Regions from separate parts of the Scandinavium lactucae genome, predicted to be linked through region 2. Evidence: predicted binding sites of a transcription regulator. Region 2 holds the regulator's gene; each other region holds the start of a gene.

Region 1 (6,338 bases), on a different contig from region 2:
TAGCGGCCTGCTGGCGCTGGCGTTAATGACCCGCAACTGGCGTCCGCTGGTCGTGGCGGTGGTGCTTTTCGCCCTGCCTTTCCCGCTGCGCTATATCCAGTGGTATCAGTTGCTACCCGACCGCACCACTGAGGTGTCGCTGGTACAGGGCAATATTCCTCAGTCGCTGAAGTGGGATGAAAAAGAGCTGATTAACACGCTGCAGATTTATCTCAATGCGACCGAGAAAGTGATGGGCAAATCACAGCTCATCATTTGGCCAGAATCCGCCATTCCGGATCTCGAAATCAATCAGCAGCGCCTGCTCAGCATGATGGACGATATGCTGCGCGCCAAAAACAGCTCGTTAATAACCGGGGTAGTCGATTCGCGTCTTAACGCCAAAAACCGTTACGACACCTATAACACCATCATTACGCTCGGCAAAGATAACCCGTACAGCTACCACTCTACCGATCGATACAACAAGAACCATCTGGTGCCGTTTGGTGAGTTTGTGCCGCTGGAGTCGATTTTGCGTCCGCTGGCACCGTTCTTTGACCTGCCGATGTCGTCGTTTAGCCGTGGGCCGTACGTCCAGCCTCAGCTCTCAGCACATGGTCTGAAACTGACCCCAGCGATTTGCTACGAGGTTATTCTCGGCGAGCAGGTGCGTGATAATTTTCGCCCGGACACCGATTTCCTGCTGACCATCTCTAACGATGCGTGGTTCGGTAAATCGATTGGCCCGTGGCAGCACTTCCAGATGGCGCGGATGCGTGCTCTGGAACTGGCACGCCCGCTGCTGCGTAGCACCAACAATGGGATTACCGCCGTGATTAATCCGCACGGCGACGTGCAGGCGATGATCCCGCAATTTACCCGCGAGGTGCTGACCACCACGGTAACGCCAACCTCCGGTCTGACGCCTTATGCGCGTTTCGGCAACTGGCCACTGTGGATCCTCACCGCGCTGTTCGGTTTTGGCGCTCTGGTGATGAGCCTTCGTCAGCGTCGTCGCTAGTTTTCCCCTCACCCTGCCCTCTCCTTCACGGAGAGGGTATCTCTCCCTCATTTCTGGCACGCCAATTGCTTTGTTAATTCAGAGAACTGCGTGATTTGCCTTAGTGCAACCCAGTCGCACCAATAACGCTCAGCGGTAGCACCCTTTCGGTGCAATGGAGCATTTTTGCCTTAAAACGGTGCGGCGCACATCGCAAAAACAAACAATATCGCAGCAAAATCTTTACATTAAGCCAAACTAAATGTTAACAAACTGGCTTAACACTGCACACACAAGTGGCAGGCTATAACAACACAACACTCACATGGGTATCTGCGCGTCACTGACGCCACGATAAGGAAGGAGTTGGATATGCAATTACGTAAACTGGCCGCAGCAATGCTGGTGATGGGAATGTCTGCCGGGCTAGCACATGCCGATGATGCAGCGCCAGCAGCAGGCAAAAGCACGCTGGACAAAATCGCCAAAAATGGCGTGATTGTGGTCGGCCATCGTGAATCATCTGTACCGTTCTCATACTACGACAACCAGCAGAAAGTGGTCGGCTACTCACAGGACTATTCCAACGCTATCGTTGATGCTATTAAGAAGAAGCTCAACAAACCTGACCTGCAGGTGAAGCTGATCCCGATTACCTCCCAAAACCGTATCCCACTGTTGCAGAACGGCACCTTTGACTTCGAGTGTGGTTCGACCACCAATAACCTTGAGCGTCAGAAACAGGCTGCGTTCTCTGACACCATCTTTGTGGTCGGCACCCGTCTGCTGGTCAAGAAAGGCGGCCCAATCAAAGACTTCGCCGATCTGAAAGGCAAAGCGGTGGTCGTAACCTCCGGTACCACCTCTGAAGTGCTGCTGCACAAACTGAACGATGACAAGAAAATGGACATGCGCATCATCAGTGCTAAAGACCACGGCGACTCCTTCCGTACTCTGGAAAGCGGCCGCGCGGTGGCGTTCATGATGGATGATGCGTTGTTGGCAGGCGAACGTGCGAAAGCGAAGAAACCTGACAACTGGGAAATCCTCGGCACGCCGCAGTCTAAAGAAGCGTACGGCTGTATGCTGCGTAAAGACGATCCGCAGTTCAAGAAGCTGATGGATGACACCATTGCCCAGGCGCAGACCTCCGGTGAAGCAGCGAAGTGGTTCGAAAAATGGTTCAAGAACCCAATCCCACCGAAGAATCTGAACATGAACTTCGAACTGTCTGACGACATGAAGACCCTGTTCAAAGAACCGAATGACAAAGCACTTAACTAATTAAAACAACGATGGGCGGGTCCGCCTGCCCTCTCGATTGTCGGGAAGCATGGACAGACTATACGCGGAGTGGTCGTTCCCCATTCAGCGCGAAAAGAGCTTCTCACCAATCTTCGAGGGTAGCGCTGCTACCCTTTTTTTTCGGAGTCCATTTATGTCAATCGACTGGAACTGGGGTATTTTTCTGCAACAAGCCCCGTTCGGCAACACCACCTATCTTGGCTGGTTGTGGAGCGGATTTCAGGTCACCGTGGCGCTGTCTGTCACGGCCTGGATTATCGCTTTCCTCGTCGGCTCGCTGTTCGGCATTCTGCGTACCGTACCCAACCGAATCCTCTCCGGAATCGGGACGCTGTACGTTGAACTGTTCCGCAACGTTCCGCTGATCGTTCAGTTCTTTACCTGGTATTTGGTTATCCCGGAGCTACTGCCGGAAAACCTCGGCATGTGGTTTAAGTCTGAACTTGATCCCAACATTCAATTTTTTGTCTCTTCAATGATGTGTCTGGGCCTGTTTACCGCTGCCCGCGTCTGCGAGCAGGTGCGCGCCGCGATTCAGTCGCTGCCGCGCGGACAGAAAAACGCCGGGCTGGCAATGGGCCTGACGCTGCCACAAACCTATCGATATGTGCTGCTGCCAAATGCGTACCGCGTGATCGTGCCGCCAATGACCTCCGAAATGATGAACCTGGTGAAAAACTCAGCCATCGCCTCGACTATCGGTCTGGTGGATATGGCGGCGCAGGCCGGGAAACTGCTGGACTACTCGGCGCATGCCTGGGAATCCTTCACTGCCATCACTCTGGCCTATGTCCTGATTAACGCGATTATTATGCTGGTGATGAATCTGGTTGAACGTAAGGTTCGCCTGCCGGGCAATATGGGAGGCAAATAATGTACGAGTTTGACTGGAGTTCCATCGTTCCTTCGATGCCCTACCTGCTGGCAGGTCTGGTCATTACCCTGAAAATCACCGTTACCGCGATCATCATCGGGATTGTCTGGGGCACGCTGTTGGCGGTGATGCGCCTGTCAACGTTCAAGCCGCTGGCGTGGTTTGCCACGGCCTACGTGAACGTGTTCCGTTCCATTCCACTGGTGATGGTGCTGCTATGGTTCTACCTGATTGTGCCGGGCTTTTTACAGCAGGTACTCGGGCTGTCGCCGAAGGCCGATATCCGTCTGATTTCCGCGATGGTGGCATTCTCAATGTTCGAGGCCGCCTATTATTCTGAAATTATCCGCGCAGGTATTCAGAGCGTTTCGCGTGGGCAAGGTAATGCCGCACTGGCGTTGGGGATGACCCACTGGCAATCGATGAAACTGATCATTTTGCCGCAGGCGTTCCGGGCAATGGTGCCGCTGCTGCTGACCCAGGGGATTGTCCTGTTCCAGGATACCTCGCTGGTGTACGTTCTGAGCCTCGCCGATTTCTTCCGTACCGCATCGACCATCGGTGAGCGTGACGGAACCCAGGTTGAGATGATCCTGTTCGCAGGAGCCGTCTACTTTGTTATCAGTTTAAGCGCCTCGCTGTTGGTCACCTATTTGAAGAAAAGGACCGTGTAATGATTTCCCTGAAAAATGTTTCGAAATGGTATGGTCACTTTCAGGTGCTCACCGACTGCTCCACGGAAGTGAAAAAAGGCGAAGTCGTGGTGGTTTGCGGCCCATCGGGTTCCGGTAAATCCACGCTTATCAAAACCGTTAATGGCCTGGAACCGGTGCAGAAAGGTGAAATTCTGGTCAACGGCACTCAGGTGAATAATAAGAAGACGGATCTCGCCAAACTGCGTTCGAACGTCGGCATGGTGTTCCAGCATTTTGAGCTGTTCCCGCATCTGTCGATTATTGAAAACCTGACGCTGGCACAGGTCAAAGTGCTCAAGCGCGATAAAACCGCCGCGCGAACCAAAGGCCTGAAACTGCTGGAACGTGTCGGCCTTTCTGCCCATGCGGATAAGTTCCCGGCCCAGCTTTCCGGCGGTCAGCAGCAGCGTGTGGCGATCGCCCGTGCGCTGTGTATGGATCCGGTGGCAATGCTGTTTGACGAACCGACCTCGGCACTCGATCCGGAAATGATCAACGAAGTGTTAGACGTCATGGTTGAGCTGGCGCACGAAGGAATGACGATGATGGTGGTCACCCACGAAATGGGCTTTGCCCGCAAAGTGGCGAACCGCGTTATCTTTATGGATGAAGGCAAAATCGTCGAAGATTCCGACAAAGACGACTTCTTCAATAATCCGAAGTCAGACCGCGCGAAAGATTTCCTCGCGAAAATCCTGCACTGATTTTAAGGTTAACTGCCCGGCGGCGCTGACGCTGACCGGGCCAACAACACCGTGGTATTTGATTACGGTTCAAACGCCTTACGCTGAAACTGGTCATGGCCACATTTCGGGCACAATGGCAGCACGTCAGGTGAATAGACCGCCAGATGGAAATGGCATTTTTCGCACACCAGATTCCCCAGCCCCACCACTTCCCCGCTGTGATACACGCCGTGATGATTCAAGTCCTGAAACACCTCTCGCCATTCGAGCTGCGTTTTATCGGTGATATCCGCCAGTTCCTGCCAGATACTTTCCTTTATCACCCGCATAAACACGCTGTCTTTTAGCTCGTCCTGGCTTTCCCCATAGCTGATGGCGAACTCCTCAAGGTCACGGCGCACCGCTCTTGTCAGCTCGTCCACTTCGGTTCGGGTTAACTCCCCGGTCTGGCTGACGCGCTCCCGAGCCTGCTCGACCAGCGCGTCAATATCGCGCTCTCCGTTACGCAGACGTTCCGTTAGCGTCGTCACCAGTTCACGATAATATTGAGCAACCTTGTTCATTGTTTCATCTCCCGGGCGGTTAACGTCCTCTAATGATAGACCTTATTTCCTGATAGCTTTGTCAGGTTAGCCACAGAGACGGTAAATAAACGCCAGTCAGGAGTGTGCGAAAGGCTGTTTTGACGTGCCCGTTTGGGCTATGCTATGCGGATCTGAATGACCACATCCATTGGCTACGTTTGTAGCTGTATTGAAAACAGGACCACTGGCTGCCATGCAAGAGCAATACCGCCCGGAAGAGATAGAATCGAAAGTCCAGCAACACTGGGACGAAAAGCGCACATTTGAAGTGACTGAAGACAACAGCAAAGAGAAATACTACTGCCTGTCGATGCTTCCCTATCCTTCTGGCCGACTACACATGGGCCACGTGCGTAACTACACCATTGGTGATGTGATTGCCCGTTACCAGCGGATGCTGGGCAAAAACGTGCTGCAGCCTATCGGCTGGGATGCGTTTGGCCTGCCGGCTGAAGGTGCGGCGGTGAAAAACAACACCGCGCCTGCCCCGTGGACCTACGACAACATCGCCTACATGAAAAACCAGCTCAAAATGCTGGGCTTCGGTTATGACTGGAGCCGCGAACTGGCGACCTGCACCCCGGAATATTACCGCTGGGAGCAGAAATTCTTCACCGAGCTGTATAAAAAAGGTCTGGTGTACAAGAAGACCTCCGCCGTTAACTGGTGTCCGAATGACCAGACCGTTCTGGCGAACGAGCAGGTTATCGACGGCTGCTGCTGGCGCTGCGATACCAAAGTTGAGCGCAAAGAGATCCCACAGTGGTTTATCAAAATCACGGCTTACGCCGACGAACTGCTGAACGATCTGGATAAAATGGATCAGTGGCCTGACACGGTGAAAACCATGCAGCGCAACTGGATTGGCCGTTCTGAAGGGGTGGAAATCACCTTTGACGTCGCCGATTACGCTGACAAGCTGACCGTCTACACCACGCGTCCCGACACTTTCATGGGTGCGACCTATCTGGCCGTGGCCGCGGGTCACCCGCTGGCACAGCAGGCTGCAGCCACCAATCCGGCGCTGGCTGCTTTCGTTGACGAATGCCGCAACACCAAAGTCGCAGAAGCAGAAATGGCGACCATGGAGAAGAAAGGCGTCGACACCGGCTTCAAAGCGATTCACCCACTGACCGGCGAAGCTATCCCGGTTTGGGCTGCCAACTTCGTGCTGATGGAATACGGCACAGGTGCCGTCATGGCCGTTCCGGG
Region 2 (6,338 bases):
CAATATTGCCATCGTAATGGGCATCCCTGCGCTGGTCGCGCCGGGGCCGTTCAACCCGCTGGCATTTAGCCGTGATTACGGTGTGATGGTGCTGGTCAGCGTAATTTTTGCCGTGTTGTGCTGGCGTCGTAAGCCGCAAATTGGCAAAGGCGCAGGGGCATTACTGATCGGATGCTTTCTTGTTTGGCTGGCGTTCCTCTGGTGGGGCACGCCGTTTTTCGCAGAGTGAATCGGGATAACATTATGTCGCAAATAGATTTGCAGCCGGATTTTGACTTTCAACAGGCAGGCCTTGAGGTGCTGGAGATTGAACGTGAAGGTCTGGCCCAGCTCGATCAGTACATTAACCAGGATTTCGCACTTGCCTGCGAAAAAATGGCTTACTGCGGCGGTAAAGTTGTCGTGATGGGAATGGGGAAATCCGGACACATAGGCCGGAAGATGGCGGCCACCTTTGCCAGTACCGGCACCCCCTCCTTCTTTGTCCATCCTGGTGAAGCCGCACACGGCGACCTCGGCATGGTCACCCCGCAGGACGTGGTGATTGCGCTGTCAAACTCCGGCGAATCCAATGAAATTATGGCGCTTATCCCGGTGTTGAAACGTCTGCAGGTTCCGCTCATCTGCATGACCAGCCGCCCAGAAAGCAACATGGCGAAAGCGGCGGATATTCATCTGTGCGTCAGCGTCCCAAAAGAAGCCTGTCCGCTCGGCCTGGCACCGACGTCGAGCACCACCGCCGCATTAGTGATGGGCGATGCGCTCGCCGTGGCCTTGCTGAAGGCCCGTGGGTTTACCGCGCAGGACTTTGCCCTCTCTCACCCGGGTGGTGCGCTGGGTCGTAAGCTATTACTGCGGGTGAACGATATCATGCACACTGGGGATGAAATACCGCACGTCAGTAAAGACGCCTCCCTGCGCGATGCCCTCCTTGAAATCACCCGTAAAAATTTGGGTATGACCGTTATCTGTGATGACCAGATGAAAATCGAAGGAATTTTCACCGATGGCGACTTACGTCGGGTGTTTGATATGGGCGTTGATGTGCGTGACCTCAGTATCGCCGACGTGATGACCCGGGGCGGCATTCGTGTCCGTCCGGGTATTCTGGCCGTTGATGCGCTGAACCTGATGCAGTCCCGTCATATCACCTGCGTAATGGTTGCCGATGGCGACCATCTGCTGGGTGTGATACATATGCATGATCTGCTGCGCGCTGGCGTAGTGTAAGTAAGGAAAAAACAATGAGTAATGCTGGCGCGTCGGTAACGACCTGCTATGGACCGGTTAGCTCTCAGGTGATGGAGAAGGCAGAGAAAATCCGCCTGCTCATCCTTGATGTCGACGGCGTGCTGTCCGACGGGCTGATTTACATGGGCAACAACGGCGAAGAGCTGAAAGCCTTCAACGTGCGCGATGGCTACGGTATTCGCTGTGCGCTGACATCAGGCATAGAAGTTGCAATTATCACCGGGCGAAAAGCTAAACTGGTAGAAGACCGTTGCAAAACATTGGGCATTACCCATCTGTGGCAGGGACAGTCCGACAAGCTTATCGCCTATAACGAACTGCTGGATACCCTTTCCCTACAGCCGGATGAAGTCGCCTACGTTGGAGACGATCTGATTGACTGGCCAGTCATGGCTGAAGTCGGGCTGAGCGTCGCCGTAGCAGATGCCCATCCTCTGCTGCCCCCACGCGCGGATTATGTCACCCGCATTGACGGTGGGCGCGGTGCGGTACGTGAAGTGTGCGATTTATTGCTGCTGGCTCAGGGCAAGTTGGATGAAGCCAAAGGGCAATCGATATGAGTAAAACCAGACGTTGGGTTATCATTCTGCTTTCGCTACTGGCGCTGGTGCTTATCGGCTTCAATTTAGTAGATAAAGACGCACCTGCACCGGTGGTTGCGAACAATAACGAACCCACTTACAAAAGCGAACATACTGATAGCGTGGTCTACAGCCCTGAAGGGGCGCTGAGCTATCATTTGATTGCTGAACACGTCGAGTATTTTTCTGACCAGGCGATAACCTGGTTTACCCGACCTGTCCTGACCACTTTCGACGTCAATAAAGTCCCGACGTGGTCTATTAAGGCCGATAAGGCCAAACTGACGAATGACCGTATGCTGTATCTTTACGGACACGTTGAGATCAACGCCCTGACGGAAGACTCTCAGCTTCGCAAAGTCACGACGGATAACGCCATTGTCAATTTGGTGACTCAGGACGTAAGTTCAGACGATCTGGTGACGTTGTACGGTACAACATTTAATTCCAGCGGCCTCAAAATGCGCGGCAACTTACGCAGCAAAAACGCTCAGCTGATTGAAAAGGTGAGAACCTCTTATGAAATTCAAAACAAATAAATTCAGCTTTAAGCTTGCCCTTGCCAGCGCATTGCTGGCCGCCAGCCTCCCGGCGCTGGCGTTGACGGGCGATACCGATCAGCCGATTCACATTGAATCCGATCAGCAATCCCTCGACATGCAGGGGAACGTCGCGACGTTCACCGGCAACGTTATCGTCACGCAGGGCACCATCAAAATTAATGCTGACAAAGTGGTGGTCACCCGCCCGGCTGGCGTTAAAGGTAAAGAGACGATGGACGGCTACGGTAATCCGGCCACCTTCTACCAGATGCAGGATAACGGCAAACCGGTAAACGGCCATGCATCGAAGATGCACTATGAAGTCGCCAACGATCTGGTGGTTCTGACCGGCAATGCCTACCTGGAACAGGTTGATAGCAACATTAAAGGTGACAAAATCACCTATCTGGTGAAAGAGCAGAAAATGCAGGCGTTTAGCGAAAAAGGTAAGCGCGTGACCACGGTTCTGGTGCCATCGCAGCTGCAGGATAAGAGCGGCAAAACCACCACACCGGCTCAGCCTAAAAAGAGTAACTAAGACGTTATGGCAACTTTAACTGCAAAGAATCTGGCGAAAGCCTACAAGGGCCGTCGGGTCGTAGAAGACGTTAGCCTGACGGTCAATTCCGGCGAAATCGTCGGTCTGCTGGGCCCGAACGGGGCCGGTAAAACCACCACCTTCTATATGGTCGTCGGCATTGTGTCGCGTGATGCGGGTAACATCATCATTGATGATGACGATATCAGCCTGCTGCCGCTGCACGCTCGCGCTCGTCGCGGGATTGGCTACCTGCCGCAGGAAGCCTCTATTTTCCGCCGCCTGAGCGTGTTTGATAACCTGATGGCCGTGCTGCAAATCCGGGACGATCTCAGCAACGAACAGCGTGTCGACCGCGCCAACGAGCTGATGGAAGAGTTCCACATTGAGCATCTGCGCGACAGCCTCGGCCAGGCGCTTTCCGGCGGTGAACGTCGCCGTGTGGAAATCGCCCGTGCGCTTGCAGCAAATCCTAAATTTATCCTACTGGATGAACCCTTTGCTGGCGTTGACCCCATTTCAGTTATCGACATCAAACGTATTATCGAGCATCTGCGCGACAGCGGCCTTGGCGTGCTGATTACCGACCATAACGTGCGTGAAACGTTAGCGGTCTGTGAACGCGCTTATATCGTGAGCCAGGGGCATTTGATTGCTCACGGTACGCCAGAACAAATCCTTCAGGACGAGCATGTTAAGCGTGTGTATCTTGGGGAAGACTTCAGACTCTGATAGGGTAGAGATAATTACCATTTCTGGCCGGAGAAATTTGCCCTGATTATGAAGCAAGGTTTGCAATTAAGGCTCAGTCAACAGCTCGCCATGACGCCGCAACTGCAACAGGCCATTCGCCTGTTGCAGCTTTCAACGCTCGAGCTGCAACAGGAACTTCAGCAAGCGCTGGAGAGTAATCCCCTGCTTGAGCAAACCGATCTTCACGAGGAAGTGGATTCACAAGAAGAACCTGACAACGAAGCCAACGAGACGTTTGATACCGTCGATGCCCTCGAGCAGAAAGAGATGCCCGATGAGCTGCCGCTCGACGCGAGCTGGGATGAAATTTACACCGCTGGCACACCGTCTGGCACAGGCACTGACTATCAGGACGACGAGCTGCCTATCTATCAGGGCGAAACTACCCAGTCGCTTCAGGACTATCTGATGTGGCAGGTTGGCCTGACGCCGTTCTCCGATACCGATCGCGCCATTGCCACCTCTATCGTTAACGCCGTCGATGACACCGGCTATCTCACCGCCTCAGTGGAAGAGATCCTCGAAAGCATTGGCGACGAAGAGCTCGATCTTGATGAAATTGAAGCGGTTCTGAAACGTATCCAGCGCTTTGATCCTGTTGGCGTAGCGGCAAAAGATCTGCGCGACTGCCTGCTGATCCAGCTTTCTCAGTTCGGCAAAGAGACACCGTGGCTGGCGGAAGCCAAAACGATTATCAGCGATCATCTCTCTCTGCTGGCCAATCACGATTTCCGCAGCCTGATGCGCGTCACACGCCTGAAAGAAGACGTGTTGAAAGAAGCGGTGACGCTGATACAGTCCCTGGACCCGCGTCCGGGTCAGTCTATCCAGACCGGCGAACCGGAATACGTCATTCCTGACGTGCTGGTACGCAAGGTAAGCGGCCGCTGGATGGTCGAACTCAATTCCGACAGTATTCCGCGTTTGCAAATCAACCAGCACTACGCCGGGATGTGTAATAACGCCCGTAACGATGCCGATAGCCAGTTTATTCGCAGTAATCTTCAGGAAGCGAAATGGCTGATCAAAAGCCTGGAAAGCCGCAATGACACGCTGCTCCGGGTGAGTCGTTGTATCGTCGAACAACAGCAGGCGTTTTTCGAAAAGGGTGAAGAGTTCATGAAGCCGATGGTGCTGGCGGATATCGCCCAGGCCGTTGAGATGCATGAATCGACTATCTCGCGCGTGACAACGCAAAAGTATCTTCACAGCCCAAGAGGCATTTTTGAGCTTAAGTATTTCTTCTCCAGCCACGTGAACACTGAAGGCGGTGGCGAAGCCTCGTCGACGGCGATTCGTGCCCTGGTGAAGAAGTTAATTGCCGCGGAAAATCCCGCGAAACCACTGAGTGACAGTAAGCTAACCACCATGCTGTCCGAACAGGGTATCATGGTGGCACGCCGCACCGTTGCAAAGTACCGAGAGTCTTTATCCATTCCGCCGTCTAACCAGCGTAAACAGCTGGTCTGACACAACCGATAAGGAAGACACTATGCAGCTCAATATCACCGGACAGAATGTCGAAATCACTGACGCTCTGCGTGAATTTGTGAATACCAAATTTGCCAAGCTCGAGCAGTTTTTCGAACGGATTAATCAGGTCTATATTGTGTTAAAAGTGGAAAAGGTGACTCATATCTCGGATGCCACCCTGCATGTTAACGGGGGCGAAATTCATGCCAGTGCGGAAGGGCAGGATATGTATGCCGCAATAGACGGTCTTATCGATAAGCTGGCAAGACAGCTGACCAAACATAAAGATAAACTGAAACAACACTAATTGTCCGGCCGTGCGCCTGACCCGGCTCTTCGGGCCAGGCGACACGCAGGTGAAATTATGATGAACAACGATTCCGCTCTGCAACTGAGCAATGTCCTTAACCAGGAATGTACCCGCAGTGCAGTTCACTGCCAGAGTAAAAAACGTGCGCTGGAAATTATCAGCGAGCTGGCAGCCAAACAGCTAAGCATCCCGCCACAGGTGGTTTTTGAGGCGATCCTGACCCGTGAAAAGATGGGCAGTACCGGCATCGGTAACGGTATTGCCATTCCTCACGGCAAGCTGGAAGAGGACACCACGCGCGCCGTGGGCGTATTCGTGCAGCTCGAAACCCCGATTGCCTTTGATGCAATAGACAATCAGCCGGTTGACCTGCTGTTCGCCCTACTGGTGCCAGCCGACCAGACCAAAACGCATTTACATACGCTGTCGCTGGTCGCCAAACGCCTGGCGGATAAAACCATCTGCCGCCGTCTACGCGGTGCGCAGAGCGATCAGGAGCTGTATGAAATTATCACCGGCGACGATAGCGGTGATGAAGATGCCTAACGGTAAGTCGGTTGTCGTAAGGAGAAACGACTGATGGTACTGATGATCGTCAGCGGGCGCTCGGGTTCAGGGAAGTCTGTGGCTCTGCGCGCGCTGGAAGATATGGGCTTTTATTGCGTCGATAACCTGCCGGTGGTGCTGCTGCCGGAACTGGCGAAAAGCCTGGCTGACCGGCAGATTTCGGCTGCGGTCAGCATTGATGTGCGTAACATGCCGGAATCGCCGGAGATTTTTGAGCAGGCAATGGAAAATCTGCCTGACTGCTTCTCTCCGCAACTATTGTTCCTCGACGCCGATCGCAATACGCTGATCCGTCGTTACAGCGATACGCGCCGTCTGCATCC
Region 3 (6,338 bases), on a different contig from region 2:
CAATACGCTCCAGGCCGAGGTGGGTCAGGACTTTACCGACTTTACCGTTACGGGTTTTACCTTCGCTGTCGATGATGGTGATTTGCTGGTTAGGCTTCACTTTACCGCGCTTGATGCGACCAATACCGATAACACCAACGTAGTTGTTGTAATCGAGCTGGGAGATTTGCATCTGGAACGGACCATCAAGGTCAACGCTTGGTGCTTTAACGTGGTCAACAATCGCCTGGTACAGCGGAGTCATGTCTTCCGCCATATCGGTGTGATCGTTACCGGCAATCCCCATCAGTGCAGATGCATAGATGATTGGGAAGTCGAGCTGCTCGTCAGTCGCATCGAGGTTAACGAACAGGTCAAAGACCTGATCCACAACCCAGTCAGGACGCGCGCCAGGACGGTCAACTTTGTTGATAACCACGATCGGACGCAAACCATGGGCAAATGCCTTCTTGGTTACGAAGCGCGTCTGCGGCATTGGGCCATCCATTGCGTCAACGACCAGCAGCACGGAGTCTACCATGGACATTACACGTTCAACTTCACCACCGAAGTCGGCGTGGCCTGGGGTATCAACGATGTTGATACGGTAGTCATTCCATTTGATAGCGGTGTTTTTAGCGAGGATGGTAATCCCACGCTCTTTCTCCAAGTCATTGGAGTCCATCACGCGTTCGGTGGCTTCAGCACGTTCGTTACTGAAAGTACCAGATTGCTGCAGCAGCTTATCGACCAGGGTAGTTTTACCATGGTCAACGTGCGCGATGATGGCGATGTTACGCAGATTTTCGATCACAACTTTGCCTCAGGCATTAGAAATAGCGCGTTATTGTACACGGATTAATCGCACTACAAAACAGGATCACAAACATCCTCTGCAAACAAGTATCGCAGAGTTGGCCTGTGATCGCTTTCACGAAGAGTAAAAAGGGCCTAATTACACAAATTGCACCAAAACAGTGCCCGCATTTCACACATGAGCACTATTTTGGTGCAAGATATCCATCATGGTGCAGCCCTTTTGCACTATGGTGCGCATCATAACGCCTTTTGGGGGGCATTTAAAAGTTGGCACAGATTTCGCTTTATCTTTTTCAAGGCAACAACGCCACATAACGTAGTGCCAAGAATAGTTCGTTACCACGACGACAATGACAAATCCGGGAGAGTTTAAGTATGTCCGCTGAACACGTTTTGACGATGCTGAACGAGCATGAAGTGAAGTTTGTTGATCTGCGCTTCACCGATACTAAAGGTAAAGAACAGCACGTCACTATCCCTGCTCACCAGGTGAATGCTGACTTCTTCGAAGAAGGCAAAATGTTTGATGGCTCCTCGATTGGTGGCTGGAAAGGCATTAACGAATCCGACATGGTTCTGATGCCAGACCCAACCACTGCTGTCATTGACCCGTTCTTCGAAGAATCTACCCTGATTATTCGTTGTGATATTCTTGAGCCAGGCACCATGCAGGGCTACGACCGTGACCCGCGTTCTATCGCGAAGCGTGCTGAAGAATACCTGCGCTCCACTGGCATCGCCGACACCGTCCTGTTCGGACCAGAACCAGAATTCTTCCTGTTCGACGACGTGCGCTTCGGTAGCTCCATCTCCGGCTCACACGTTGCTATCGACGATATCGAAGGCGCATGGAACACCGCGACCAAATACGAAGGCGGTAACAAAGGTCACCGTCCAGCAGTGAAAGGCGGTTACTTCCCGGTTCCACCGGTAGATTCTTCACAGGATCTGCGTTCCACCATGTGTCTGGTGATGGAAGAGATGGGCCTGGTTGTTGAAGCTCACCACCACGAAGTGGCGACTGCGGGTCAGAACGAAGTGGCTACACGCTTCAACACCATGACCAAAAAAGCGGACGAAATTCAGATCTACAAATACGTTGTGCACAACGTGGCACACCGTTTCGGTAAAACCGCGACCTTCATGCCAAAACCAATGTTCGGTGATAACGGTTCCGGTATGCACTGCCACATGTCTCTGGTTAAGAACGGAACTAACACCTTCTCTGGCGACAAATATGCAGGTCTGTCCGAGCAGGCGCTGTACTACATCGGCGGCGTCATCAAACACGCGAAAGCCATCAACGCCCTGGCAAACCCAACCACCAACTCCTACAAGCGTCTGGTCCCGGGTTATGAAGCACCGGTTATGCTGGCTTACTCTGCCCGTAACCGTTCTGCCTCTATCCGTATCCCAGTGGTTGCGTCCCCGAAAGCACGTCGTATCGAAGTGCGCTTCCCGGACCCAGCGGCTAACCCATACCTGTGCTTCGCAGCACTGCTGATGGCAGGTCTGGATGGTATTAAGAACAAGATCCACCCAGGCGAAGCAATGGACAAAAACCTGTATGACCTGCCGCCGGAAGAAGCGAAAGAGATCCCACAGGTTGCTGGTTCTCTGGAAGAAGCACTGAACTGCCTGAACGAAGACCGCGAGTTCCTGACTGCGGGTGGCGTGTTCACTGACGAAGCTATCGATGCTTACATCGCGCTGCGCATTGAAGAAAATGACCGCGTTCGCATGACTCCGCATCCGGTTGAATTCGAGCTGTACTACAGCGTTTAAGAAAAATAATACTCAGCGGATTTCTTGCCGCAGCAAGGCAGCAACTGAGCGAATCCCAGGAGCATAGATAACTATGTGACTGGGGTGAGCAAAGGCAGCCAACACCGCTGCGGTAAGAAAGACGTAGAGGATTTTGTTGCCGTGGAACTTTTGGCCCATCTTCGGATGGGCTTTTTTCTCCACCAACTCACTGAGTTCAGACGCTTAGCGACCAAAAACCGCTATAATGCACTAAATTGGTGCACACCTTTTCAGGAGACTGCTGGATGGCAACAGGCGTGCTGCCCGATGCAGGGCAGATCCTCAATTCTTTAATCAACAGTATCTTACTGGTCGATGACGAGCTGGCAGTGCATTACGCCAACCCGGCAGCACAGCAGCTGCTCGCTCAGAGTTCGCGTAAATTATTCGGTACACCGCTGCCGGAACTGTTGAGTTATTTTTCCCTGAACATCGGCCTGATGCATGAAAGCCTGCAGGCGGGTCAGGGCTTCACTGACAACGAAGTGACGCTGGTGATTGATGGTCGCTCACATATTCTTTCGTTAACCGCCCAGCGGCTGCCTGATGGCCTGATTCTGCTGGAGATGGCACCGATGGATAACCAGCGTCGCCTCAGCCAGGAGCAGTTGCAACACGCCCAGCAGGTGGCGGCGCGTGATCTGGTGCGCGGTCTGGCGCATGAAATCAAAAACCCGCTCGGCGGCCTGCGCGGCGCGGCACAGCTCTTGAGCAAAGCGCTGCCCGACCCGTCGCTGACAGAATACACCAAAGTCATCATTGAGCAGGCCGATCGTCTGCGCAACCTGGTGGACCGTTTACTCGGCCCACAGCAACCGGGCATGCACGTCACAGAAAGTATTCATAAAGTGGCGGAACGGGTGGTGAAACTGGTGTCGATGGAGCTGCCGGAGAACGTACGTCTGACACGCGATTACGATCCAAGTCTGCCAGAATTGCCGCACGATCCCGACCAGATAGAGCAGGTTTTATTAAATATCGTGCGCAATGCGCTCCAGGCGTTAGGCCCGGAAGGCGGCGAAATCGTGCTGCGGACCCGCACCGCATTCCAGCTGACGCTGCACGGCGTACGTTACCGTCTGGCGGCCCGCATTGATGTGGAAGACAACGGGCCAGGGATTCCCTCACATCTGCAGGATACGTTGTTCTATCCGATGGTGAGTGGACGCGAAGGCGGCACCGGGCTGGGCTTGTCCATCGCCCGCAATCTGATCGATCAACACTCCGGTAAAATTGAGTTCACCAGTTGGCCGGGCCATACCGAATTCTCGGTTTATCTGCCCATTCGGAAATAGAGGTGCATTTTATGCAACGCGGGATAGCCTGGATCGTTGATGACGATAGTTCCATCCGTTGGGTGCTTGAACGTGCACTCACGGGCGCAGGATTGACCTGTACCACCTTTGAAAGCGGTAGCGAAGTACTTGATGCGCTGGCCAGCAAAACGCCTGACGTGCTGCTGTCTGATATCCGTATGCCGGGCATGGACGGACTGGCACTGCTGAAACAAATTAAACAACGCCATCCGATGCTGCCGGTCATCATAATGACGGCCCATTCCGATTTGGATGCCGCCGTCAGCGCGTATCAACAGGGCGCTTTTGATTATCTGCCTAAGCCGTTTGATATTGATGAAGCGGTAGCGCTGGTCGAGCGCGCCATCAGCCATTATCAGGAACAGCAGCAGCCGCGTAACGCGCCGGTTTTTGGCCCAACGACGGATATTATCGGCGAAGCCCCGGCGATGCAGGACGTGTTCCGCATCATCGGTCGTTTGTCGCGTTCATCAATAAGCGTGCTGATCAACGGGGAATCCGGAACGGGTAAAGAGCTGGTCGCTCATGCGTTGCATCGTCACAGTCCACGCGCCAAAGCGCCGTTTATTGCGCTGAATATGGCCGCTATTCCTAAAGACCTGATTGAATCCGAGCTGTTTGGCCATGAAAAAGGCGCGTTCACCGGGGCGAATACCATTCGTCAGGGGCGCTTTGAGCAGGCCGACGGCGGGACGCTGTTCCTTGATGAAATCGGCGATATGCCGTTGGATGTGCAAACACGTTTGCTGCGTGTGCTGGCCGATGGCCAGTTTTATCGCGTGGGCGGCTATGCGCCAGTGAAAGTGGATGTCCGAATCATTGCGGCGACCCACCAGAACCTTGAACTGCGCGTGCAGGAAGGCAAATTCCGTGAGGATTTATTCCACCGCCTGAACGTGATCCGCGTCCATCTGCCGCCGCTGCGCGAACGTCGGGAGGATATTCCCCGCCTGGCGCGTCATTTCTTGCAGGTTGCTGCCCGTGAACTTGGGGTGGAAGCTAAGCTGCTTCATGCCGAAACCGAAGCGGCGTTAACGCGCCTCGCGTGGCCAGGCAACGTGCGCCAGCTGGAAAACACCTGCCGCTGGCTGACGGTGATGGCTGCCGGTCAGGAAGTGCTGATTCAGGATTTACCGCCTGAGCTGTTTGAAAGCACGGTCCCGGAAAGTGCGTCGCATTCTCTGCCGGACAACTGGGCAACGCTGCTGGCCCAGTGGGCTGATCGGGCGTTGCGTTCCGGTCATCAAAACCTGCTGTCGGAAGCCCAGCCTGAGATGGAGCGCACGCTGCTGACCACCGCGCTACGTCACACGCAGGGGCACAAACAGGAAGCCGCCCGCCTGCTGGGATGGGGACGAAACACCCTCACCCGCAAGCTGAAAGAGTTGGGAATGGAATAAGCACAGGTTTGTCCCGGCGGCACAACTCGCCGGGACAGATGATTCAAATCACGCGAGAGAACTGCTGCATCCGCGCTTTCTGGCGCAGATAGGTATCAAAGCACATGCAGATATTACGGATCAGCAAACGCCCTTTTGGCGTCACCTGAATGCCCTGTGCCGTCACGTCCACCAGCCCGTCTTTCGCCAATGGGGCCAGCAGTTTTAAATCTTCTGCAAAGTAATCTTCGAAATCCAACCCCCACTGTTTTTCTACCGCCGCGAAGTCGAGCCGAAAATTACAGATCAGCGATTTGATCACGTCGCGACGAATACAGTCCTCGGTGGTCAACGCAATTCCCCGCCACAGCGCGTTGCCGCCTTCATCCACCTGCTGATAGTAGCGTTTGAGCTCTTTCTGGTTCTGCGCATAGCAGTCGCCAATCATACTGATGGCAGACACGCCGAGACCCAGCAGGTCACTGTCGCCCTGTGTGGTATAGCCCTGGAAATTCCGGTGCAGCACGCCTTCGCGCTGGGCGATAGCCAGTTCGTCATCAGGACGAGCAAAGTGATCCATGCCGATAAACTGATAGCCAGCGTCGGTCAACGAGGCGATGGTTTCCTGCAAAATATCGAGTTTTTGCTGCGCTGACGGCAAGTCTTCATCTTTGATTTTGCGCTGCGCCGCGAACAGGTTGGGCATATGCGCATAGTTAAACACGCTCAGACGGTCTGGATTCAGTTCAGCCACCCGCTTGAGGGTAAAGGCAAAGCTTTCCGGGGTTTGCTTCGGCAGGCCGTAGATGAGGTCGATATTGGTCGAGGAGAAGCCAATCTCACGAGCATGATGGAGCAATGCAAAAATAAAGGCTTCGTCCTGCTCGCGGTTCACCAGGCGCTGTACTTCTTTGTTGAAGTCCTGCACGCCCATACTCAGACGGTTAAAGCCTTCGCCCCGTAAATGATCCAGCACATCCAGCTCAATTTCACGTGGGTCGACTTCAATAGAAATCTCAGCATCGGTACGGAAATCAAA

The links. Region 2 encodes sigma-54, which starts transcription at its own class of promoters, with help from an activator protein. Its sites were predicted from a motif close to GTTGGCACANNTTTCGCTNT; they were not measured.
Region 1: the regulator sigma-54 is predicted to act here: its motif matches at 1,056-1,075, upstream of SIK69_RS02100 (amino acid ABC transporter substrate-binding protein).
Region 3: the regulator sigma-54 is predicted to act here: its motif matches at 1,065-1,084, upstream of glnA (glutamate--ammonia ligase).

Annotation. Positions count from the first base shown of each region.
Region 1 covers NZ_JAWXRD010000002.1:6,643-12,980, forward strand. Annotated here, with positions in the region: gene lnt (apolipoprotein N-acyltransferase) at 1-1,003, shown strand, start outside; gene SIK69_RS02100 (amino acid ABC transporter substrate-binding protein) at 1,355-2,266, shown strand; gene SIK69_RS02105 (amino acid ABC transporter permease) at 2,421-3,161, shown strand; gene gltK (glutamate/aspartate ABC transporter permease GltK) at 3,161-3,835, shown strand; gene SIK69_RS02115 (amino acid ABC transporter ATP-binding protein) at 3,835-4,560, shown strand; gene SIK69_RS02120 (zinc ribbon-containing protein) at 4,623-5,105, opposite strand; gene leuS (leucine--tRNA ligase) at 5,320-6,338, shown strand, end outside.
Region 2 covers NZ_JAWXRD010000029.1:258,317-264,654, forward strand. Annotated here, with positions in the region: gene SIK69_RS11780 (calcium/sodium antiporter) at 1-229, shown strand, start outside; gene kdsD (arabinose-5-phosphate isomerase KdsD) at 244-1,230, shown strand; gene kdsC (3-deoxy-manno-octulosonate-8-phosphatase KdsC) at 1,245-1,811, shown strand; gene lptC (LPS export ABC transporter periplasmic protein LptC) at 1,808-2,371, shown strand; gene lptA (lipopolysaccharide ABC transporter substrate-binding protein LptA) at 2,352-2,912, shown strand; gene lptB (LPS export ABC transporter ATP-binding protein) at 2,919-3,644, shown strand; gene rpoN (RNA polymerase factor sigma-54) at 3,693-5,135, shown strand; gene hpf (ribosome hibernation promoting factor) at 5,158-5,445, shown strand; gene ptsN (PTS IIA-like nitrogen regulatory protein PtsN) at 5,503-5,994, shown strand; gene rapZ (RNase adapter RapZ) at 6,028-6,338, shown strand, end outside.
Region 3 covers NZ_JAWXRD010000039.1:91,491-97,828, forward strand. Annotated here, with positions in the region: gene typA (ribosome-dependent GTPase TypA) at 1-793, opposite strand, end outside; gene glnA (glutamate--ammonia ligase) at 1,174-2,583, shown strand; gene glnL (nitrogen regulation protein NR(II)) at 2,850-3,899, shown strand; gene glnG (nitrogen regulation protein NR(I)) at 3,911-5,320, shown strand; gene hemN (oxygen-independent coproporphyrinogen III oxidase) at 5,364-6,338, opposite strand, start outside.